DNA from 2 places in the Geobacillus sp. FSL K6-3411 genome. Region 2 is predicted to be linked to the other one. Evidence: riboswitches for the same ligand, from Rfam matches in the RefSeq annotation. Region 2 holds a riboswitch; the other holds the start of a gene.
What was found. Region 2 has a riboswitch for S-adenosylmethionine ahead of NSQ22_RS07750 (methionine ABC transporter ATP-binding protein). Riboswitches for the same ligand answer to the same signal wherever they lie in the genome.
Positions count from the first base shown of each region.

Region 1: it holds a riboswitch for S-adenosylmethionine, as region 2 does, so the genes downstream of both, mtnK (S-methyl-5-thioribose kinase) here and NSQ22_RS07750 (methionine ABC transporter ATP-binding protein) in region 2, are expected to answer to the same signal.

Region 1 is NZ_CP150187.1:973,545-983,886, reverse strand. Features, by position in the region: gene NSQ22_RS05010 (pyridoxal phosphate-dependent aminotransferase) at 1-747, opposite strand, end outside; gene NSQ22_RS05005 (carbon-nitrogen family hydrolase) at 847-1,662, shown strand; SAM riboswitch class I at 1,757-1,924, shown strand; gene mtnK (S-methyl-5-thioribose kinase) at 2,008-3,198, shown strand; gene mtnA (S-methyl-5-thioribose-1-phosphate isomerase) at 3,273-4,340, shown strand; gene NSQ22_RS04990 (sugar ABC transporter substrate-binding protein) at 4,327-5,475, shown strand; gene NSQ22_RS04985 (sugar ABC transporter ATP-binding protein) at 5,472-7,022, shown strand; gene NSQ22_RS04980 (ABC transporter permease) at 6,964-7,977, shown strand; gene NSQ22_RS04975 (methylated-DNA--[protein]-cysteine S-methyltransferase) at 8,058-8,549, opposite strand; gene NSQ22_RS04970 (PAS domain-containing sensor histidine kinase) at 8,539-10,342, opposite strand, start outside.
Region 2 is NZ_CP150187.1:1,537,453-1,547,794, forward strand. Features, by position in the region: gene NSQ22_RS07730 (ClpX C4-type zinc finger protein) at 54-449, shown strand; gene NSQ22_RS07735 (MFS transporter) at 462-1,658, opposite strand; gene NSQ22_RS07740 (MetQ/NlpA family ABC transporter substrate-binding protein) at 1,770-2,615, opposite strand; gene NSQ22_RS07745 (methionine ABC transporter permease) at 2,656-3,321, opposite strand; gene NSQ22_RS07750 (methionine ABC transporter ATP-binding protein) at 3,311-4,324, opposite strand; SAM riboswitch class I at 4,414-4,521, opposite strand; gene NSQ22_RS07755 (bifunctional ADP-dependent NAD(P)H-hydrate dehydratase/NAD(P)H-hydrate epimerase) at 4,714-6,249, shown strand; gene NSQ22_RS07760 (GNAT family N-acetyltransferase) at 6,525-6,965, shown strand; gene NSQ22_RS07765 (IclR family transcriptional regulator) at 7,092-7,841, shown strand; gene pxpB (5-oxoprolinase subunit PxpB) at 7,844-8,545, shown strand; gene NSQ22_RS07775 (biotin-dependent carboxyltransferase family protein) at 8,529-9,509, shown strand; gene NSQ22_RS07780 (5-oxoprolinase subunit PxpA) at 9,496-10,266, shown strand; gene NSQ22_RS07785 (NRAMP family divalent metal transporter) at 10,263-10,342, shown strand, end outside.

The DNA.
Region 1 (10,342 bases), 560 kb from region 2:
CCAACCGGCCATATTGTACGTTTTGGAAAACGTGTAAATTTCAACACCGACCTCTTTCGCCCCATCAACTTCGAGAAAGCTGACCGGCTTTTTGCCATCAAAACCGATCGCCCCGTAGGCGAAATCATGCACAACAGCAATGCCGTACTTAGCGGCGAACGCCACTGTTTCAGCAAAAAACTCTTTCGTCGCCGTCGCCCCGGTCGGGTTGTTCGGATAGTTCAAAAACATCAGTTTGGCCTGATCAGCGACCGCTGCCGGAATGGCACTGTAATCAGGCAAAAATTGCTGCTCGGCGATAAGCGGCATCATTTCCATCCGTGCGCGGGCGAGCGCGATCCCGGACCAGTAGTCCGGATAGCCCGGATCCGGGACAAGCACCACATCGCCCGGATTGACGAGGCAAAGCGGCAGCTCAACAAGACCAGCCTTACCGCCAAACAAAATGGCTACCTCGCGGGTTGGATCCACATCAACCCCGTACTCACGCGCATAAAACGCAGCGACTGCTTTTTTCAAAAATGAGTAACCTTGAAACGGCGAATATTTATGGTATTTTGGATTGGCCACTGCCTGTTGCATCGCCTCAACAATATGGCCAGGCGTCGGCTGATCCGGATTGCCTTGCCCTAAATTAATGACATCGTGCCCGGCCTTTATTTTCGCTCCCACTTTGGCGACAAGCGAAGCAAAAAATTGCTTCGGCAACTGTTCAAGCAGTTCGGAAAAAGGAAATTCGGTCGTCATCGCCCACACCTTCTCAAAAATTTCTTGAAATTCTAGTGCAAAATCATATATCGTAAAAAGCAAAATGTAAAGTAAATTTTTTCATTGAGGTGAAAAACAATGACCATCCGCATCGCTTGCCTCCAATTGGATATCGCGTTTGGTGACCCGCAAAAAAACGAACAGCAAGCCGAAAAAGCCGTGGAACTCGCCGTCAAAGAAGGAGCCGATATCATCGTTCTTCCGGAGCTGTGGACGACCGGTTATGACTTGACGCGCTTAGATGAAATCGCTGATGACAATGCCGAACGGGCGAAAACGTTCGCCTCCCGATTGGCACAAACATACGGCATCCATTTTGTGGCCGGCTCAGTCGCTAAAAAAACGGACGCCGGCGTAACGAACACAATGATTGTCGCCAATCGAAACGGCCAAATCATCAAGGAATATAGCAAAGTTCATTTGTTTCAGCTGATGGATGAGCATTTGCATTTGCAGTCAGGAAACGAGCCAGGCTTGTTTTCGCTTGATGAGTTGTCGTGTGCCGGGGTCATTTGCTATGACATCCGTTTTCCGGAATGGATTCGCACCCATGCCTTGTCTGGAGCCGAATTGTTGTTTGTTGTCGCCGAATGGCCGCTTCCTCGCCTTCACCATTGGAGGACGTTGCTGATGGCGCGGGCGATCGAAAACCAATGCTATGTGGTCGCCTGCAATCGAGCCGGAAGCGACCCAAACAACGTCTTTGCTGGCCATTCGCTCATCATCGATCCATGGGGGGAAATCCTCGCTGAGGCGGATGAGGACCCAGGCATCCTTCTAGCCGACATCGACCCGGCTCTCGTCAGAGATGTTCGTTCGCGCATCCCCGTATTTGCTGACCGCCGGCCGCGCCTTTATGAAGAGACGGCAAAAAAATTTTTTAAAACGTATTGACAATCGGCCTGCTTAAGCTGTATTATTCGAATCAAGCAACCGAACAATTGCCAACATCACAAAAATTCCAAAAACTAAATAAGCAGATTCGGTACTCTTATCAAGAGTTGGCTGAGGGAACTGGCCCAATGAAGCCCAGCAACCGACCGTAATGCTATCGTGAGATAGGGCGCACGCATAAGCGGCGCCGGAAGCGATCCGCTTCCGCAGGGCACGGTGCTAAGTCCACCGGAAAGACAGACGTCTTTCTGGAAGATAAGAGGCGCGAAGACCGAGAATCTTCAAGCCTCTTTCCGTATGCGAAAGAGGTTTTTTATTTGCCAAAACTAAAGGGGGAACGTGAAAATGGCGATTATCCAATCATCTGCTTACGAACCGCTCACCGAACAAAAAGCGACCGCCCTCGCCGTCCGCCTCGGCTTGTTCCGCGACGGAACACCGCTTTTATGCCGTGAGATCGGCGACGGCAACTTAAACTTAGTGTTTCACGTCGTCGACCAAGAAACAAAGCAAGGCATCATCATTAAGCAAGCGCTGCCGTACGCGAAAGTCGTCGGTGAAAGCTGGCCGCTCACATTAAAGCGTGCGGTCATTGAGAGCAACGCACTGCGCACGTTTGCCAGCTACGTACCACAATATGTGCCAAAAGTCTACTATTCTGACGAATCGCTCGCCATTACGGTGATGGAAGATTTGTCCTATTTACAAATCGCCCGCAAAGGGCTGATTGAAGGGAAAACGTATCCGCTTCTGTCTAGGCATATCGGTGAATTCATTGCCAAAACGGCGTTTTACACGTCTGATTTCGGCATGAACCAACAAGAGAAAAAGAAATTGGCACAAAGTTTTGTCAATCCGGAGCTGTGCAAAATTACGGAAGATCTCGTCTTTACCGATCCGTTTTTCGACCATGACTCGAACAATTTTGAAGACGAATTGCACCTGGATGTGGAAACACTTTGGAACGACGACCGTCTCCATCTCGAAGCAGCGAAGCTGAAGCGCAAATTTTTAACCGAAGCTGATGTATTGCTGCATGGTGATTTACATACTGGCAGCATTTTCGCCAGTGATGACGAAACGAAAGTGATCGACCCGGAATTCGCCTTTTACGGCCCGATCGGGTTTGACCTTGGCCACTTTATCGCCAACTTGCTGTTAAATGCGTTGTCCCGCCCTGAATCAGAGCGCCGTCCGCTCTTTGATCACATCGACCGAACATGGGCTGTCTTTACGTCCGTGTTCTCGGAGCTTTGGCGCACCGAAAGTGTCGAAACGTATGCCGCAACGCCCGGCCTGCTTGACGATGTGCTGCGGCAAACGTTCATCGACGCCGTCGGCTTTGCCGGCTGCGAAGTCATCCGTCGGACGATCGGCCTCGCCCATGTTGCCGATCTTGACGGCATTGAGCAAAAAGACGAACGGCTTGCGGCAAAGCGACACGCGCTTCGCCTTGGCCGCCGCCTGATCGTTGAACGCGCCGAACTAGACGGAACGGAAGACTTCCGCCGGCTGTTTGTCGAGACGGAACGATAACACCACTCTCTCAAGACGGCTGTTCAACACCACTCCAGGCAAACTGAAACATGTACAAGGAAAGGAAGACGACGATGAGCACATTTGCTATCCCGCGCTCAGTTGAATGGCACGAAACGCATGTGACGATTTTAAATCAACAAAAGCTGCCGTCGGTAACTGAATATCTCGACTTGCATACGCTCGAAGATGTACATGACGCGATCGTGACACTGAAAGTGCGCGGGGCACCGGCGATCGGCATCACCGCCGCCTATGGCTTGGCGCTTGCTGCTTCCCGCTACGAAACCGAATCCGTCGACGAGTTTCAGCGCCGTTTAAAACAAGACCGCGATTATTTGGCGAGTGCTCGCCCGACGGCCGTCAATTTGTTTTGGGCGCTTGATCGGCTCGTTGCCGCCGCTAAAAGCGCCGCTTCCGTCAACGAAGCAAAAACAACACTCGTTCACGAAGCGATCCGCATTCAAATCGAAGATGAAGATGTGTGCCGTCGCATCGGCGAGCATGCCTTGTCTCTTTTTCATCGAGGCGATCGAATCATGACCATCTGCAACGCTGGCTCGATCGCCACCGCCCGCTACGGAACGGCACTCGCCCCATTTTATTTGGCAAAAGAAAAAGGGATTGAGTTGTCCGTCTATGCCTTGGAAACGCGGCCTGTCTTGCAAGGAGCTCGTCTGACCGCCTGGGAACTCATGCAAGCAGGTGTCGATGTGACGCTCATTACTGACAATATGGCCGCACAAACGATCAAGGCGAAAAACATTAATGCTATTATCGTCGGCGCTGACCGGATCGCACAAAACGGCGATACAGCGAATAAAATCGGCACATTTGGCCTCGCCTTGCTCGCCCAATCGTTTGGCATCCCGTTTTACGTCGCTGCCCCGCTGTCAACGATCGACCTGGCGACGAAAACAGGGACGGATATCCCAATTGAAGAGCGTCATCCAGATGAAGTGACCCATCTAAACGGGGTGCGCATCGCCCCGGAAGGCGTCAACGTATACAACCCGGCGTTTGATGTCACACCAAACGAACTCATTACCGCCATCATTACCGAAAAAGGCATCGTCTACGGAGACTATGAAACGGAGCTGCCATCGTTAGTTGCAAAGGAGGAGCACCATGAAACAGCTTAAAATCTCATCGTTCCTTCTTTTCTTGGCCATGTTCTTTGTCTTAGCGGGCTGCACAAATGAGCAAGACGCAATGAGCGCAAAGCCGGCCAATGAAACGAAGGCAACGAATAATGAAACAACCGTTGACAAAACAGCAGCCACAAGCAGTGAAGAGGCCGCCATCCCAGAAAAACTGAAACAGCCAGTGAAAATCGCCGCCATTATGCAGATGTCGATCGGGACGTTCTCATCACAATACATCGCCGGCGTGAAAGAACAAGTGCAAAAGTTCGGCGGTGAAGTGCAAATTTATAATGCCGATAACGATTTAACGAAGATGGCCTCTTATGTCGAGACGGCCATTACGCAAAACGTCGATGCTATTTTGCTTGACCACGGCCGCGCCGACGCGCTCGAAGGTCCCGTGAAAAAAGCAGTTGAAAAAGGCATCCCGGTCGTAGCATTTGACAATGATTTGAACATTCCGGGCGTCACCGTCATCGACCAAGACGACTATAGCCTCGCTTGGAAGACGTTAAAAACACTTGCGGAAGACTTAAACGGCGAAGGCAAAATCGTCACGATTTGGGTCGGCGGTTTTACGCCAATGGAGCGACGCCATGTCATTTACGACGCATTTAAAAAACGCTACCCAAACATTAAAGAAGTCGCCAAGTTCGGCACAGCGAGCGCTAACACCGCCTTAGACACACAAACACAAATGGAGGCCATTTTGAAAAAATATCCGAATAAGGGCGACATCGACGCCGTTTTCGCCACATGGGACGAGTTCGCCAAAGGAGCAACGCGCGCCATCGAACAAGCCGGGCGCACGGAAATTAAAGTGTACAGCATTGATCTAAGCGATGAAGACTTGCAAATGATTCAAAAATCGAACAGCCCGTGGGTGGCGACGACCGCTACCGATCCAGCCGAAGTCGGTCGCGTTCAAGTACGCTTCGCCTATCAAAAAATCGCTGGTGAAAAAACGCCGAACATTTACTCACTTGAACCGCACTTAGTGAAACGATCCGATCTGCCGGACAAACAAATATCAATGGGCGAGCTCTCGCAATACATCCCAAGCTGGGGACAATCGAATATCGCCATCTCGCCGTGGATGAAAACACTAGAAGCTCAGGTGAGCCAAAAATGAGCGGCTTGTCAATGAAGGCCATTGAAAAAGCGTTTGGCACGGTGCGCGTGCTTAACGGCGTGAACTTTGACGTCCGTCCGGGCGAAGTTCACGCCCTTTTAGGCATGAATGGTGCTGGCAAAAGCACGCTCATGAACATTTTAGCCGGCGCCATTCTGCCGGACGCCGGCACCATCACGATCGACGGCACCCCGTGCGCGTTTTCGTCGCCGCGTGAGGCGAAGCAGGCGGGCATTGGCCTTGTCGTCCAGGAAGTTGACACGGCGCTGTTTCCCGGCTTGCCGATTTACGAAAACTTAGCAGCTGATGAACTAGCTGACGTCAAACACCATCCCATCCGCTCGCTGCGCGAAGAAAAGAAGTGGGCCGCCGCACTTCTTCACCGTGTCGGCCTTTCCATTCCACCGACGAAGCTCGTGCGTGACTGTTCACTCCATGAAAAGCAGCTCATCGTGCTGGCGAAAGTATTGTCATCAAACGCGCGCTACATCATTTTGGACGAACCGACCGCCGCGTTAAGTGAGGCGGAAACAAAGCGGCTGTTTGCCATCATTCATGAACTGAAACAGCAGGGAGTCGGCTTTATTTATATTTCTCATAAGCTCAAAGAGGTGCAGGAAATCGCCGATCGACTAACGATTTTGCGCGATGGACGCATCGTCTATCAAGGCGCTGCCGGAAGCCAGTCGCTTGAAGACATCGTCCTTCACATGACCGGGACAAAACAGGCCGCCACTGCAAAACAAGCGCGTACGTACGGAAGCGAGATCGCCTTTGCCGCCCGCGGAATCAAGATCGACAAAACGAGCACAACGGTCGATATATACGCCCATCGCGGCGAAATTGTCGGCATCGCCGGTTTGGTCGGCGCCGGCAAAACAGAGCTCGCTGAAAGTCTCGTCGCCCACCGGAAAACGTCTGGCGAATGGCAGCTTGACGGCCAACACTATACATTTTCGTCGCCATATGAAGCGATTGCCGCCGGTCTTTGCCTGATCCCAGAAGAACGGCGCAAACAAGGGCTGTTTTTGTCTGAGTCGGTGCAGACGAATTTAACCGTCCGCCTCCTTTCTTGGCTGTCGCATTGGCAATGGATCAGTCGGATGAAAGAAACGGACGCAGCCAATGGGCTCGTTCGCTCACTCGGCATCCATCCGCCATCACCATCCATCGCCGTCCGCCATTTGAGCGGCGGCAACCAGCAAAAAGTCGTGATCGGCAAATGGCTAAACACGAACGCGCGTGTCTTTTTATTCGATGAACCTACGAAAGGAATCGATGTTCATGCCAAACAAGATGTATTTTCCATTATCCGCACTCTTGCTGATGAGGGGAAAACCGTGCTGTACTTTTCAAGTGAATTTCGTGAGCTGCTAGAAGTTTGCGACACGATTTATATCATGGTAGACGGCCGGCTGCTCGCCCGTCTGCCGGCCGCTGAATTAACCTATGAGCAGCTTGTTTATTATTGCAGCGGAGGTGAGATCGATGGCCCAGCCGGCCGTTTCCGCGACACCGTCGAAAAAAGCGGTGTTGTCTACTCTTGAGTTTTTGTATAAACATGGCACACTGTTGGCCATTTTAGCCGTGATCGCCTATTTTGGCATCACACAAGACCAGTTTTTTACGTATGAAAACTTCAGCGACATTTTGCGCTCGATTTCGATCGTGACACTCGTAGCGATCGGCATTACCTTTTCGCTGATCGTTGACGGCTTCGATTTATCGGTCGGCTCGACGGTAAGTCTCGCGACCATCGCCAGTGCAGCGGCGCTCGTTTTGTACCGCCAAGAAATTTTCGTTACGTTGCTCGTTCCGCTTTTACTCGGTATCGCCGTCGGGCTGCTTAATTCGCTATTGATCGTCAAGTTCAAATTGCCTGATTTGCTCGCGACCTTAGCAACCATGTACGCCATTAACGGCGTGCAGCTCACCTATACGAAAGGATTTTCCATTTACAACGACATGCCGCTGCCAGACGGCGGTACGGCGCCGGGCAAATTCATTCCTTCCTTTTTATTTATCGGCCAAGGAGAGTTGTTCGGCATCCCGTTTTCCGTTTTGCTGATGCTGTTCGTTGTCATTGCCGCCCATTTGTTTTTGACATACACAAAACCGGGACGCCTCTTTTATTTGACCGGGGAAAACCGAGAAGCGGCAAGGCTGTCAGGCATTCCAGTGAACCGTTACCGGACGTATGCGTACGTCATTAGCGGCTTTTTCGCTGCTTTAGGGGGCATTGTGCTTGCCTCGCGTATCGGCACTGGTCAAGTATCAGCCGGTGCTTCGTTTTTGATGGATGGCGTCGCCGCCGCCTACATCGGCTTTTCCGTCTTTGGCGCCGGCAAGCCGAATGTCATCGGTACGTTGTTCGGCTCAATTTTGATGGGGGTATTGTTAAACGGCTTGACGATGATGAACGTCCCGTACTACGCTCAAGACATTATTAAAGGCGCCATTTTAGTCGGCGCCCTCGCTCTGTCACATTGGCAAAAAAAATAATCCCCGGTCCCGCCCCTGTAGGTTCAAGTCCCGGGGGCGGCATTTTTTATTTTCCATGCTTCATCCCCGGCCCTTCCGCCCTATTTACAGCGCCGCTCCAGCTCCAATAGCTTCGCTTTCACATCGGTGCGGCTTCCAGCATAGCCGGTCAAGGCGCCGTTTTTGCCGATCACACGATGGCACGGAACAACAATGGCTAGTTCATTCGCCCGATTCGCCTGTCCGACGGCGCGTACCGCTTTCGGGCGACCAATCTGCATCGCAATATCGGCGTATGTCGCCGTTTCTCCATATGGAATGCGACAAAGCGCCGTCCACACCTCCTGTTGGAAAACCGTCCCATGCCATTTAACTGGAAAATCAAACGTTTGGCGGCGACCGTGGAAATATTCGTCCAACTGTGCAAGCGCGCGTTCAAGAAGCGGTGACCGGCTTTCTACAACCGGATGCTCGCTTGCAAACGCGCGCCATTCTTCCGGAAACAGTTCGACTTTCACAATCGCGTCGCCATCAGAAGCAATATAGATATCGCCGAGCAACTCTGAACGGTATACCGCATAGTCAATTGTCATCGTTATCCTCTCTTTCCGTTCGTTCGATCGGCAGCGTAATATGAAATGTCGTGCCGACGCCAACTTCGCTTTCGACGTCAATTTTCCCTCGGTGTTCTTCAATAATTTTATAGCTGACCATCAAGCCGAGTCCAGTGCCGCGCTCTTTTGTCGTATAAAATGGCTCACCGAGCTTTTTAATTTTATCTTTCGGAATACCGCACCCTTGGTCGGTGATTGAAATGCGCACATGACGTCCAGTACGGGCGATGCGCACCGTAATGTCCCCGCCCTTCGGCATCACTTCAATGGCGTTTTTCAAAATATTGATAAACACTTGCTTCAACTGGTTCGGCTCGCAATACACCGGAGGCAGACCGCGCTCGAAATCGGCAATGATTTGCACATTATGCATCATCGCCTGAGCGCTGATTAAATCGATCGTATCCTGCATAATTTTGCAAATGTCATTTTGCTTGTATTGCACCGCCTGGGGTTTGGCCAAGACGAGAAACTCGGTGATGATTGACTCGATCCGCTTCAATTCCGACATAATGACATTAAAATACATCGAATAATCGCCGCCAACGCTTCCTTGCAACAGTTGGATAAAGCCTTTTAATGCCGTCATCGGATTGCGGATTTCGTGAGCGATGCCCGCAGCCAATTCACCAACAACATTGAGCGTATCCGATTTGCGCAGCTGCAGCTCCATTTCTTTACGCTCTGTGACATCGCGAAATCTCATCATCCCTACGCCAGGAATGACTTCTTTTTTCAATGAAAACTCAACGATTTTCTCTTTTCCTTCATCGGAAAATTCAACTTCCCCACTCGCCTCGCCTGCACGTTCACATTGTACAAAGAGCTTATTCAGCTGGCGGCGCGCCCGCTCTGGAACAAGTTCCATCACCGTTTGACCGAGCAACGCTTCTTTTGTGGCGGAAAAAAATTCGCAGGCAATTGGATTAGCGTCAATGATGCGATGCTTCTCATCCCATAACAAAATGCCGTCCATCGCATGGTCGAAAATGCTGCGGAACTTTTGCTCACTTTCACGCAGCTCGCGCTCGATTTTCCGCCGCTCGCTCACATTGCGGAAAATCGTCAAATGATAGCCGTCGATCGCCCCTTTTTTCATCGTAAACTCAAGCTGCTTATCCTCACCGTTCGGCATATGGAACGTTAATTCATCGCGAATTTCTCCTTTGCGCCGGAACTCGCTGAAAATGCGCTTCACCTTTTCATCCCCATATTGCACAAAATCAAGCAAATTGCGGCGTACAAGCAAGTTCAAAGGCAGCTCAAACGTCCGGCTCGCCGCTGGATTGGCGTTGAGTATGTAACCGAAATCATCCCAAATGATAATCGCTTCATGCGCTTGCTCGAAAATGGCCCGGAATCGTTCTTCACTTTTTTGCAATTTAATCTCCATGTTTTTCCGTTCAGTCACATCGCGCATAATGGCCATGTAAAAGCCGCTGTAAACGTTCGACGTTGCCGTCAGCTCAAACATTTTCACCGTTCCGTCAAGGCGAACCAACGACAGCTCGCCTTTGGCCGTTCCTTTTTCCTTCACTTCCGACAACAGACGGGCAAACTCATCAGCACATTCGCGGGCAACAAACTGCTGAAACGACAAATTCAGCAGCTTTCCTTTTTCCAAATTCAAGCTCATTGAAAATGCCGGATTGACGTCGATAAACCGACCGAACTCATCGAAAATGACGATGCCATCGACCGCTCGGTTAAAGACGTCTCGAAACAAAAATTCATGAATGATTCGCTCGCGCTCGAGCGCCTTATGAGCCGAA
Region 2 (10,342 bases):
GGAAAATGTGCCTGTTTGTCGTATTAGAAAGGAAAAATATAAGGAGGGGGAGTATGACAAACGGGACAACACGGTGGCTGGATGAATGCACGGCCGCGGCGCTTGAGCGGTTTGCCGATGATGTGGCTGCGATGGCCGAACAGAGCGGGGACGAAGCTCGCCGTCGATTTTACGAAGGGATGGCGGTGGCGGCGAAATTGACAGCACTGCGTTGGGAAGGCAAATGTGCTTATATTGATAGCCATTTGCTTGATAACGTGTATGAAGCGCTCTCCGTCTTCCCTCTTGAAAAGCTGGAAGAGGCCTTGGCGTTGGAAGCGCAAGAAGCGTGCGACGGTCGCTGTTCGTTTTGTTTGAAAGAAAAGCCGCGGCTCATTAACGGACCGCTGGCATCAATTTGTGAAGATTGCCTGCAATTTGGGCTGCAAGTCATTACGAAGCAACCGTAATGGAAGCGGCGGTCATCTTACGTGTGATGGCCGCCGTTTTTCCGCAAACAGGATGAGTGGGTAAGATAAGGAGAGTAATGCCAAAATAAAGGCGATGACGCCGATCCAATGAAAGTGAACCCAAACGTAACCGCCCGCCGTTCCGGCGAGGCTTGACCCTAAATAATAGAAAAGAAGATATAAGGAGGACGCTTGCGTTTTATGAATGTGCGTCCGTTCCCCAATCCAAGCGCTTGCAATCGAATGGCAGCCGAAAAAGCCAAACGTAAACAGCGCCAGACCGGCTATTTTTACGAGTGCCGAAGGAGCGAGCGTGACAAACGCTCCAAGTGCTGTTACAGCCACCGAAAGGCGAAGGGTGCGCGCATGGCCGTACTCATCTGCCTTCCGCCCCATATACACAGAGCTGAAGCTGCCAAAGATATATACAATAAATAAAAACCCGAGCACCGACTGGCGGAACGAATACGGCGGTTCGCTTAACAAAAAGCTGATGTAATTGTAGAGCGTCACAAAGCCGCCCATAAACAAAAAGCCAAGGACAACGAGCGCCATTAGCGGCTTGTTGCGAAGATGGACAGCGTACGTCCGCCATGCTGCTTCGTCGCTGTTTCGCCGCTGGGGTGCCTGTCTTGGAGCAGGCAGAAGGGCGGTGAAGGCGAGGCAAAGCGCTAGGGAAAGAAGGCCGATGATCCCAAGTGCCCATCGCCATGAAAAAAGATCGGTAAGCACCCCAGTCAAAATTCGTCCGGCCATGCCGCCGATCGATGTGCCGCTAATATAAAGCCCCATCGCTTTGCCGACGCTTGCCGGGTGGAATTCTTCAGCGACATAGGCCATCGCCAATGAAGGAATGCCTGCTGCTGAGATGCCAATGAAGGTACGCGCTGCAAGCAGCACCGCAAAGTTTGGGCTGAACGCCATTGCGATGGCAAGGAGCGAGGTCAGCCACATCGATACTGTCATCACGCGTTTTTTGCCGATTCGATCTGACAAGTTGGCGGCGATCAGCATCATAACCGCAAGCGTACCGGTCGATGCCGATACGGTTAAGCTCGCTGCTGCGGCGGAAACGTCAAACTGTTTAGCGAAAATCGGCAGCAGCGGTTGGGTCGTGTACAGGACGGCAAATGTCACAAAGCCGCCAAAAAATAATGATGCGCTTGCTTTGATGTATTCGCTGCTTCCTTTTTCAATGTATGTCAACATTGATCGCCTCTTTTGGAACGAAATGAAACGGAACACTTCTACTATACTGCTTTTTTATCCCCATCGTCTACAGAAGAAAATGCCGCCCATGCAGAGCGGCGTATCGTTGTGTTATTTGTTTCGTTCTAGCATCCATTTCGGTTTGCCGAACCCTCGAAACTCTTGATCAATGACTTTCTCAAATTCTTTTGACTCGACTGCTTCTTTGAGATCTTTGACAAACGGTTGGTTCAAATCTTTTGTATTGACAACAATGCGATTCCGGTAGTCATCCGGCATGTTTTCCAACGCTAAGGCGTCGGTTAAATCCATTTTCGCCGCTAAGGCGAAGTTGCCGGGGACAGCTGCCAAATCAACACTTTCCACCGTGCGCGGCAGCTGGCCAGCTTCAATCGGCTTGAATTGGAGATGTTTCACATTTTCTTTGACATCTTTTTCTGACACCGTGAGCGGGTTTACGGCTGAGTCGAGTTTAATTAAGCCGTGATCTTGCAAAATTAACAACGTCCGCGCCAAGTTCGTCGGGTCGTTCGGGATGGCGATTTCGCTCCCGGCGGCCACTTCATCAAGTGATTTGAATTTGTTTGAATAAATGCCCATTGGGGCGGTCGGTACAACGATGACTTCCGAAAGGTCCAAGTTGTGCTCTTTTGCGAAATTTTCCATATAAATTTTGTGCTGGAACAAGTTTGCATCTAGGTCGCCGTTGGCTAAAGCCAAGTTTGGTTGGATATAATCGCTGAATTCGACGACGTTTACTTCATACCCTTTTTTCTCCAAAATCGGCTTGATCGCCTTATTCACCATATCACTGTACGGACCGGAAGTCGCTCCGATTGTCAACTCTTTTTTCTCTTTCGATTCAGCGCTGCTCTCAGATGAGGAGCTGCTGTTGCCGCAGGCGGCAAGAGTGCCGAACACGAGAAGCAATGTGAGCGCCATCAACCATTTTTTCATCATGAAGTCCTCCCTATGAGTGAGTTTAATAGTAAGCGGCCTATCGCTTGTCAACAAGACGAGCGATGCGGTCGCCGGCAAACTGGATGACTTGGACAAGGCAAATTAAAATAACAATAGTGGTGATCATGACCGTATTGTCATAGCGGTAATAGCCGAAACGAATGGCTAAATCGCCGACACCGCCGCCGCCCACGATTCCGGCCATTGCGGAATAGCCGACTAAACTGATTGTTGTAATTGTTATTCCTTGTACAATGCCCGGTCGGGCTTCTGGGAGCAGCACGTCTTTAATGATCATCCACGGCGTCGCCCCAACCGCCACCGCTGCTTCAATAACGTCTTTTTCAATCTCGCGCAACGAGGTTTCCACGATTCGTGCGAAAAAGGGAATAGCCGCCACCGATAAAGAAACAGAGGCTGCTGTCGGTCCGATCGTAGTTCCCGTGAGGAGCTTTGTCAGCGGTAAGAGACCGACAAGCAAAATGATAAACGGAATCGATCGAACCATGTTAACGAGAAAGCCGAGAACGGATTTTAAAATGGCATGTTCCAAAAACAAGCCGCGGTCGGTGACGAACAGCAAAACGCCAAGCGGCAATCCAACAATGATCGCGACAAACAAGGAAATAGCCACCATATAAATCGTTTCGAAAAACGCCTTATTCAACTCCGGAAGCAGGCCTAGTAATGTATCAAGCAGCATGCGAAACAACCTCCAATCTGTTCGTCCGTTTAGCGATATAATCCATCGCCCGTTGAATTTCATCCTCTTTCCCGATCAGCTCCATCACAAAAATACCGAGCGGTTTGTCTTGGATATACTCGATTTTGGCATGCAAAATATTTCCTTTTACTTCAAATTGTTGCAACATATCGGAAACGATTGTTTCCGTCGCGCTTTTGCCTTCAAACTGAATTTTCACGATCGTCCCCGTATGCGTTTCCCGTAAATGTGCAGGCAAGTCAACATGCATGACGCTATGGACGAACGATCTCGTTAATTCTTCTTTCGGATGGGTAAACAGCTCATAAACGGTGCCGAGTTCAATCACTTTGCCGTTTTGCATGACGGCAACGCGGTCACATATATGTTTGACCACTTCCATTTCGTGAGTAATGAAGACGATCGTAATACCGAGCTCACGGTTAATTTTTTTCAGCAGTTCTAAAATCGATTTGGTCGTGCTCGGATCGAGCGCCGATGTGGCTTCATCGCATAACAGGACGGTCGGATTGTTAGCGAGTGCCCGGGCGATGCCGACGCGCTGTTTTTGCCCGCCACTCAGCTGCGCCGGATAGGCGTCCCGCTTGTCGGATAGACCGACCATGTCGAGCAGCTCATTGACCCGTTTTTCGATGTCCGGTTTCGGTTTTTTAGCTGCTTTTAAGGCGAAGGCGATATTTTCAAATACTGTTTTCGAGCTAACTAAAGAAAAGTGTTGGAAAATCATTCCGATTTTTTGGCGCACTTGCCGCAGTTCTTTGGCATCTAATGCTGTTACATCGATCCCATCGATGAGAATGCGGCCGGATGTGGGACGTTCTAGGGCGTTTAAGCAGCGCAGCAGCGTGCTTTTTCCAGCGCCGCTGTAGCCGATGATGCCAAAAATTTCACCATCGCGAATCGTAAGTGATACGTTGTCTACCGCAACGGTTTGTTTCTTTTTCGTTGTATACACCTTTGTAACGTTTTGAATGTCGATCATGTCCATCCTCCTTGTGTTGATAGGTAGAATTTGGTAAACAAAAATGCCTCTTTCATTCGGAAAGAGGCATCGGTGGTATGTAAACTCCCGACTTATCTTTCAGAATGAAAGCCATTCTGCAGGAATTAGCACCGTTCCCTCAAGGGGAGGTTGCCGGACGTCATTGGGCCTGTTCCCTCAGTCACTCTTGATAAGCGGTTTGCTGTATGTAATTTTTATGAAATTCATGATAATGCGACAGCTATGTGTTGTCAATATGTATTTTCCATTCGGATTCTTCAGGAAACGTTTACATCGTTGCGCTTCTAGAGAAAATATTTGTGCTCGTCTTTCGCTTGGAAAAATTGTACACTAAACAATAGGGATGGAAATGGAAAGGGGAATGGGCAATGATTCCGATCGTAACGGCTGATGAAATGTACGCCATTGACCGAGAAGTGGCCGAGCGGATCGGCATTCGTGATGACTCGTTGATGGAAAACGCTGGGCAGGCACTGTTTCGGGTGTTGAAAGAGCGAATTCCACACACGGCTAGGGTGGCGGTGCTCGTCGGGACGGGCAATAACGGCGGCGACGGATTGGTCATTGCACGCATGTTGAAAAGTTATGGTTATGACGCCGATGTATGGCTCGTGCCGCTGCAAGAGAAGGTGAAAGGCGCGGCGCGCACGGCGCTTGAGGTGTACGAGCGGTCGGGGTATTCTTGGATAGCTTATGAGGGGAATGAACGAGCGTTTGCGGCACACGTGCCACATTACGACGTCATCATTGACTCGCTCCTTGGCATTGGCATCAAAGGAGACGTGCGCCTGCCGTATAAAGAAATCATTGAGCAAGTGAATCGCACGTCCGCAACGGTATACGCGATCGATGTGCCAAGCGGGGTGCCGGCTGATGGAGGCGATGTCAGCACCGCCATTCGTGCTGATGCGACGCTTACCGTCCAATGTCCGAAGCTTGGGGCGTATACGTTTCCTGCGGCGGATTATTACGGAGAGATCGCTGTGGTCGATATCGGCATCCCGCCGCTAGCGGTGCAGGTGAAGACAGATGCCCGGTTTTTGTGGGAACATAGCGATGTGGTGCAGACAATGCCGAAGCGAAAACGGTCATCGCATAAAGGAACGCACGGTAAGCTGCTCATTGTCGGCGGATCTAAGGAGATGAGCGGGGCGGTAACGATGACAGCGAAAGCGGCACTTCGCAGCGGGGCCGGGCTTGTGACGATGGCCGTTCCGGAAACGGTGTACGAGGCAGTTGCCAGCCGTGTGCCGGAGGCGATGTACCGGTTATGGCCGGCAGAGGGTGGCGCATTTGCTGGCGTGGCTGATTGGGCTGGGCTTGATATCGACGCGATGGCCATCGGCCCGGGAATGGGGCGAACGGAAGGAGTGCGACGCTTAGTGAGCGAACTTGTGCGCCAGCCAGTGCCGCTTGTCATTGATGCAGACGCTTTGTTTTTTTGGGATGACTACGCCGAACGAGTGCGCGAACGGAGCGCCCCGACGGTGATTACCCCGCACCCGGGAGAGATGGCGCGCATTGTCCATCGTTCCATTCGCGAAGTGGAGCATGACCGCTTTGGCGTATCGAAGCGGCTGGCTATGGAATATGGTGTGTATGTCGTCTTAAAAGGGCCGTATACGATTGTCACCACGCCAGACGGGGCGCAATATGTGAACGCGACCGGCAACCCGGCGTTGGCTAAGGGGGGAAGCGGCGATGTGTTGACTGGCATCGTGGCGGCGTTTTTGTTGCAGCATGAGGCGGTGCAGCCGGCGGTGAATAATGCTGTGTTCGTCCACGGCCAAGCAGCTGATTGGCTTGTGCAAAACGGTCATTCACTGTGGGACGTCTTGGCTTCTGACGTCATTGACGCATTGCCGGCTGTGTTGGCTAGGCTGGGCGATGGTGCGCAAGTGTGAACGTGATGGGAGTGGCCAGCCGTTTTACTAGGAAGAAGGTCTTGGCTGCTCAACGTTTACGGATAAAGAAAAGAAAGGAAGCGTCTTCAAAGCGCGCTTCCTTGTTTGCTTTTGGCAACAAGCGATTCAATGTGCCCAACCGGTCCCGCGGTTCGTTATGCTTTTTACGTACGAGCAGGACGATCCGCTTTCCGGGGAAGCGGGGGTGGGGGAATCTTATTCTTCCATTTTTGGATAAACATAGATATAATTAATTGCACAAATAGAGAAGGGGGATGGAAACCGTGCCACAATTCGTTTGGCTTGAAACTGAAGAGGAAGTGAGAAGCGCTTTTCCAGTCATGCGTGAGCTGCGCACTCACTTAGATGAGGAAACGTATGTCGCGCTTGTGCGTGAAGCGAAAGAAAAAGAAGGGTACAAGCTAGTGGCCTTATATGATCAAGATAAAATGGTTGCTGTCATCGGATTCATGCCGATGATCACACTCTATAATGGTCGTTTTATTTGGGTGTGTGATTTGGTCACCGCTTCGAGCGAGCGGTCGAAAGGGTACGGGAAAGCGTTGTTGTCGTATGTACACGATTGGGCGAAAGCGCATGGCTACGGGATCGTTTCGTTATCGTCCGGTTTGCAGCGAACCGATGCCCATCGTTTTTACGAGCAAAAGATGGAATATCAAAAAGTGAGTTATGTGTTTTTGAAACGTTTATCTTGAAGCCAACAGCGTCCATTTATCGGACGCTGTTTGTTTTTTGTAGAAAATAATTGGACTTTTCGTTATAATTTAAATAAAATTCATATTTCGGAATTATCATTCCGATATTCGGAACAAGGAGAGGCCATGAATAAAACGGTTTTGAAAACAAAAGAGCTGCTAGATTTGTTTCTTGATTGCGAGCGGTTAACGCTGCCGGAGATGGTTGCGCGGCTTCGGATGCCGAAAACGTCGGTGTACCGGATGGCGCAGTCGCTTGTGGCGCTAGGCTTTTTGCAAAAACAAGGCGACCAGTATGAACTCGGCTTGTCGTTATTGACGTTCGGAGCGCTTGTCGCCGAGCGGCTCGATATTCGTCGAGTGGCGCTGCCGGTCATGGAGCGGCTGAAAGAGGAGACGAAGGAAGCAGTGAATTTAGTCATCCGCGACGGCGATGAAGCGCTGTATATCGAAAAAGTGGAGACGTCCGAACCGGTGCGCGTCTATACGAAAGTTGGGCGGCGTGCACCGCTGTATGCTGGGGCGTGCCCGCGCGTCTTGCTTGCGTTTATGGATGAAGTTGACCGGGAACGGTATTTAGAACAAGTGGAACTAGTGAAAATCGCTAAATGTACGGTGACAGACAAACAAGTGTTGCGCCGATTGGTAGAAGAAGGCCGGAATCAAGGCTATACGGTTAGTTGTTCTGAGCTGGAAAACTACTCTGCTGCTGTTGCTGTGCCGATTTTCAACCATGAAGGGGCAGCGGTTGCTGGGTTGAGCGTCGCCGGTCCGGAACCACGTTTTTCGCCCGATGATGTGGTGCGCATCGTTCCGCTATTAAAGCAGGCGGCGATGGATATCTCACGTGAACTTGGTTTTCAAGGGAAGGGGTAACGATGGAATACACGTTGTTTCCGTTATGCGAATACGCGGTGACCGTTCGATTTGCCAGTTACATTGACGAAGCCGTAAACGATATCGTTCACGAAACAGCAGCCCGGCTTCAGGGAGAGAGAAAAGAAGGCATCAAGGAAATCGTGCCGGCGTTTTCCTCACTGACCGTCTATTATGATCCGGTGGTGGCCGGAAATTATGCTGACGTATGTGCCTGGCTGCGCGAGAATATCGGATCGACCGGACAGGCCACCCGCCATTCGACGCGAACCATCGTCATTCCCGTTTGTTACGGCGGCGAGTTCGGGCCGGATTTAGCGGATGTCGCCCGCTTTCATGGGATGACGGAAGATGAAGTGGTGGCGCTTCATTCCTCGGGCCGTTACCGCGTCTATATGATCGGTTTTTCACCCGGGTTTGCCTATTTAGGGGGCTTATCACCGCGTTTGGCGACGCCGAGGAGGTCGGTGCCGCGCACAACGGTGCCTGCCGGTTCGGTCGGCATCGCCGGCGGACAGACGGGTGTTTATCCGCTCGCGACGCCAGGTGGTTGGCAATTGATTGGCCGGACACCGCTTCGGCTGTTTGATCCGCATCGGGAGAAACCAAGCTTGCTTTCAGCGGGTGACATCGTTGAGTTTCGCCGGATTACCGCTGAGGAATTTGCACGTTGGAGAGAGGAACATGATGATGGACGTCATTGATGGTGGATTTTTTACAACTGTCCAAGATGGCGGGCGCATCGGCTATCGAAATGCCGGTGTGCCGGTTGGTGGGGTGATGGACGCTTGGGCGTATCGCCTTGCCAATGCGCTTGTTGGCAATGAGGGAGATGAGGCGGTGCTCGAAGCAACGATGTCCGGTCCGACCCTTCGTTTTCACGTCGAGACGGTCATCGCCGTATGCGGCGGCGATTTCCCATGCACGCTCAATGGAGAACCGATGGCCATGTGGAAACCGGTGATTATTCGGCCGGGAGATGTCCTAAAGGTTGGGGTGTGCCAGGCAGGGTGGCGCGCCTATATCGCAGTGTCAGGAGGCATCGGTGTTCCGTCTGTTATGGGTAGTCGCTCCACATACGTTCCAGCGCAGCTAGGTGGTTTGTCGGGCCGCCCGCTCCAGCCTGGAGATGTGCTTCCAATTGGCACTGCACGTGAGCATAACATTCGTAAGCCATTTCGTTGGGGACTTTCTTCAGATGCCGGTCGATATATCGACGGAAAAACGAAAACGGTGCGTGCTGTCCCAGGACCGGAATATAGCGAGTTTACGCCAGAAAGCCGCAGGCAGTTTTTTGCCGCCCGCTATCATGTGACACCGCAGTCCGACCGGATTGGTTACAGGCTTTCTGGACCGGCGTTGGTGCTTGGGCGCGAGCGGGAGATGGTGTCGGAAGCGGTTGTGTTCGGCACGGTGCAAGTGCCGACATCCGGCCAGCCGATCGTGTTGATGGCTGACAGTCAGACAACAGGGGGCTATCCGCGCATCGCCCAAGTGGCGGCAGCTGATTTGCCAGTGTTGGCACAGGCGCGCCCAGGCGACCGCATTCAATTTCAGCCGATTGCGCCGGAGGAAGCGGTGCAGCTTTATATCGAACAACAGCGGCGGCTGGGCCGCTGGATTGCGGCCATTCGCCGCCAATGGGGGGAGAAAGATGAAAACGATTGATTTGAACTGTGATTTTGGTGAAAGTTTTGGTGTGTATCGGCTTGGAAAGGAAGAGATTTTGCCGTATATCACTTCTGTCAATATTGCCTGTGGATTTCATGCTGGCGATCCGCTTGTCATGCGGCAAACGGTACAGCTTGCCATCCGTCATGGAGTCGCCATCGGTGCCCACCCGGGGTTTCCCGATTTGCTCGGCTTTGGACGTCGGATGATGGCTGTGTCACCGGAGGAGGTGTATGCGTACGTCGTGTACCAAATCGGCGCGTTGGCCGCGTTCGTCAAGGCGGAAGGGGGAGTGATGACGCACGTCAAGCCGCACGGCGCCTTGTACAATATGGCGGCGAAAGATGCGAGGATTTCAGAAGCGATCGCCAAAGCGGTATATGATGTCGATCCGACGCTCATCTTGTACGGCCTGGCGGGTAGCGAGCTCATCCGCGCTGGACAGGCGCAAGGCTTGCAGACGGCGAGTGAAGTGTTCGCCGACCGCACATATCAAGCTGACGGTTCGCTCACACCACGAAGCGACCCGCAGGCCATCATCGCCGATGAAGATGAAGCGGTCAAGCAAGTGCTCATGATGGTTTGTGACCGGCATGTCCGCTCAGTGCAAGGGACGGCGGTGGCGATTGAAGCCGATACGGTTTGTCTTCACGGCGACAATGAACAGGCGGTGCGGTTTGCTAAGCGGCTGCATGAAGCGTTACAAAATGAAGGCATCGCTATTCAGGCGATGCGGAAGGAGACGAGACGATGAACAAAAAAGAAAGCAGGCTCAGCGTGCTGATCGGAGCGGTCTTTCTCATGGCGACATCGGCCATCGGCCCGGGATT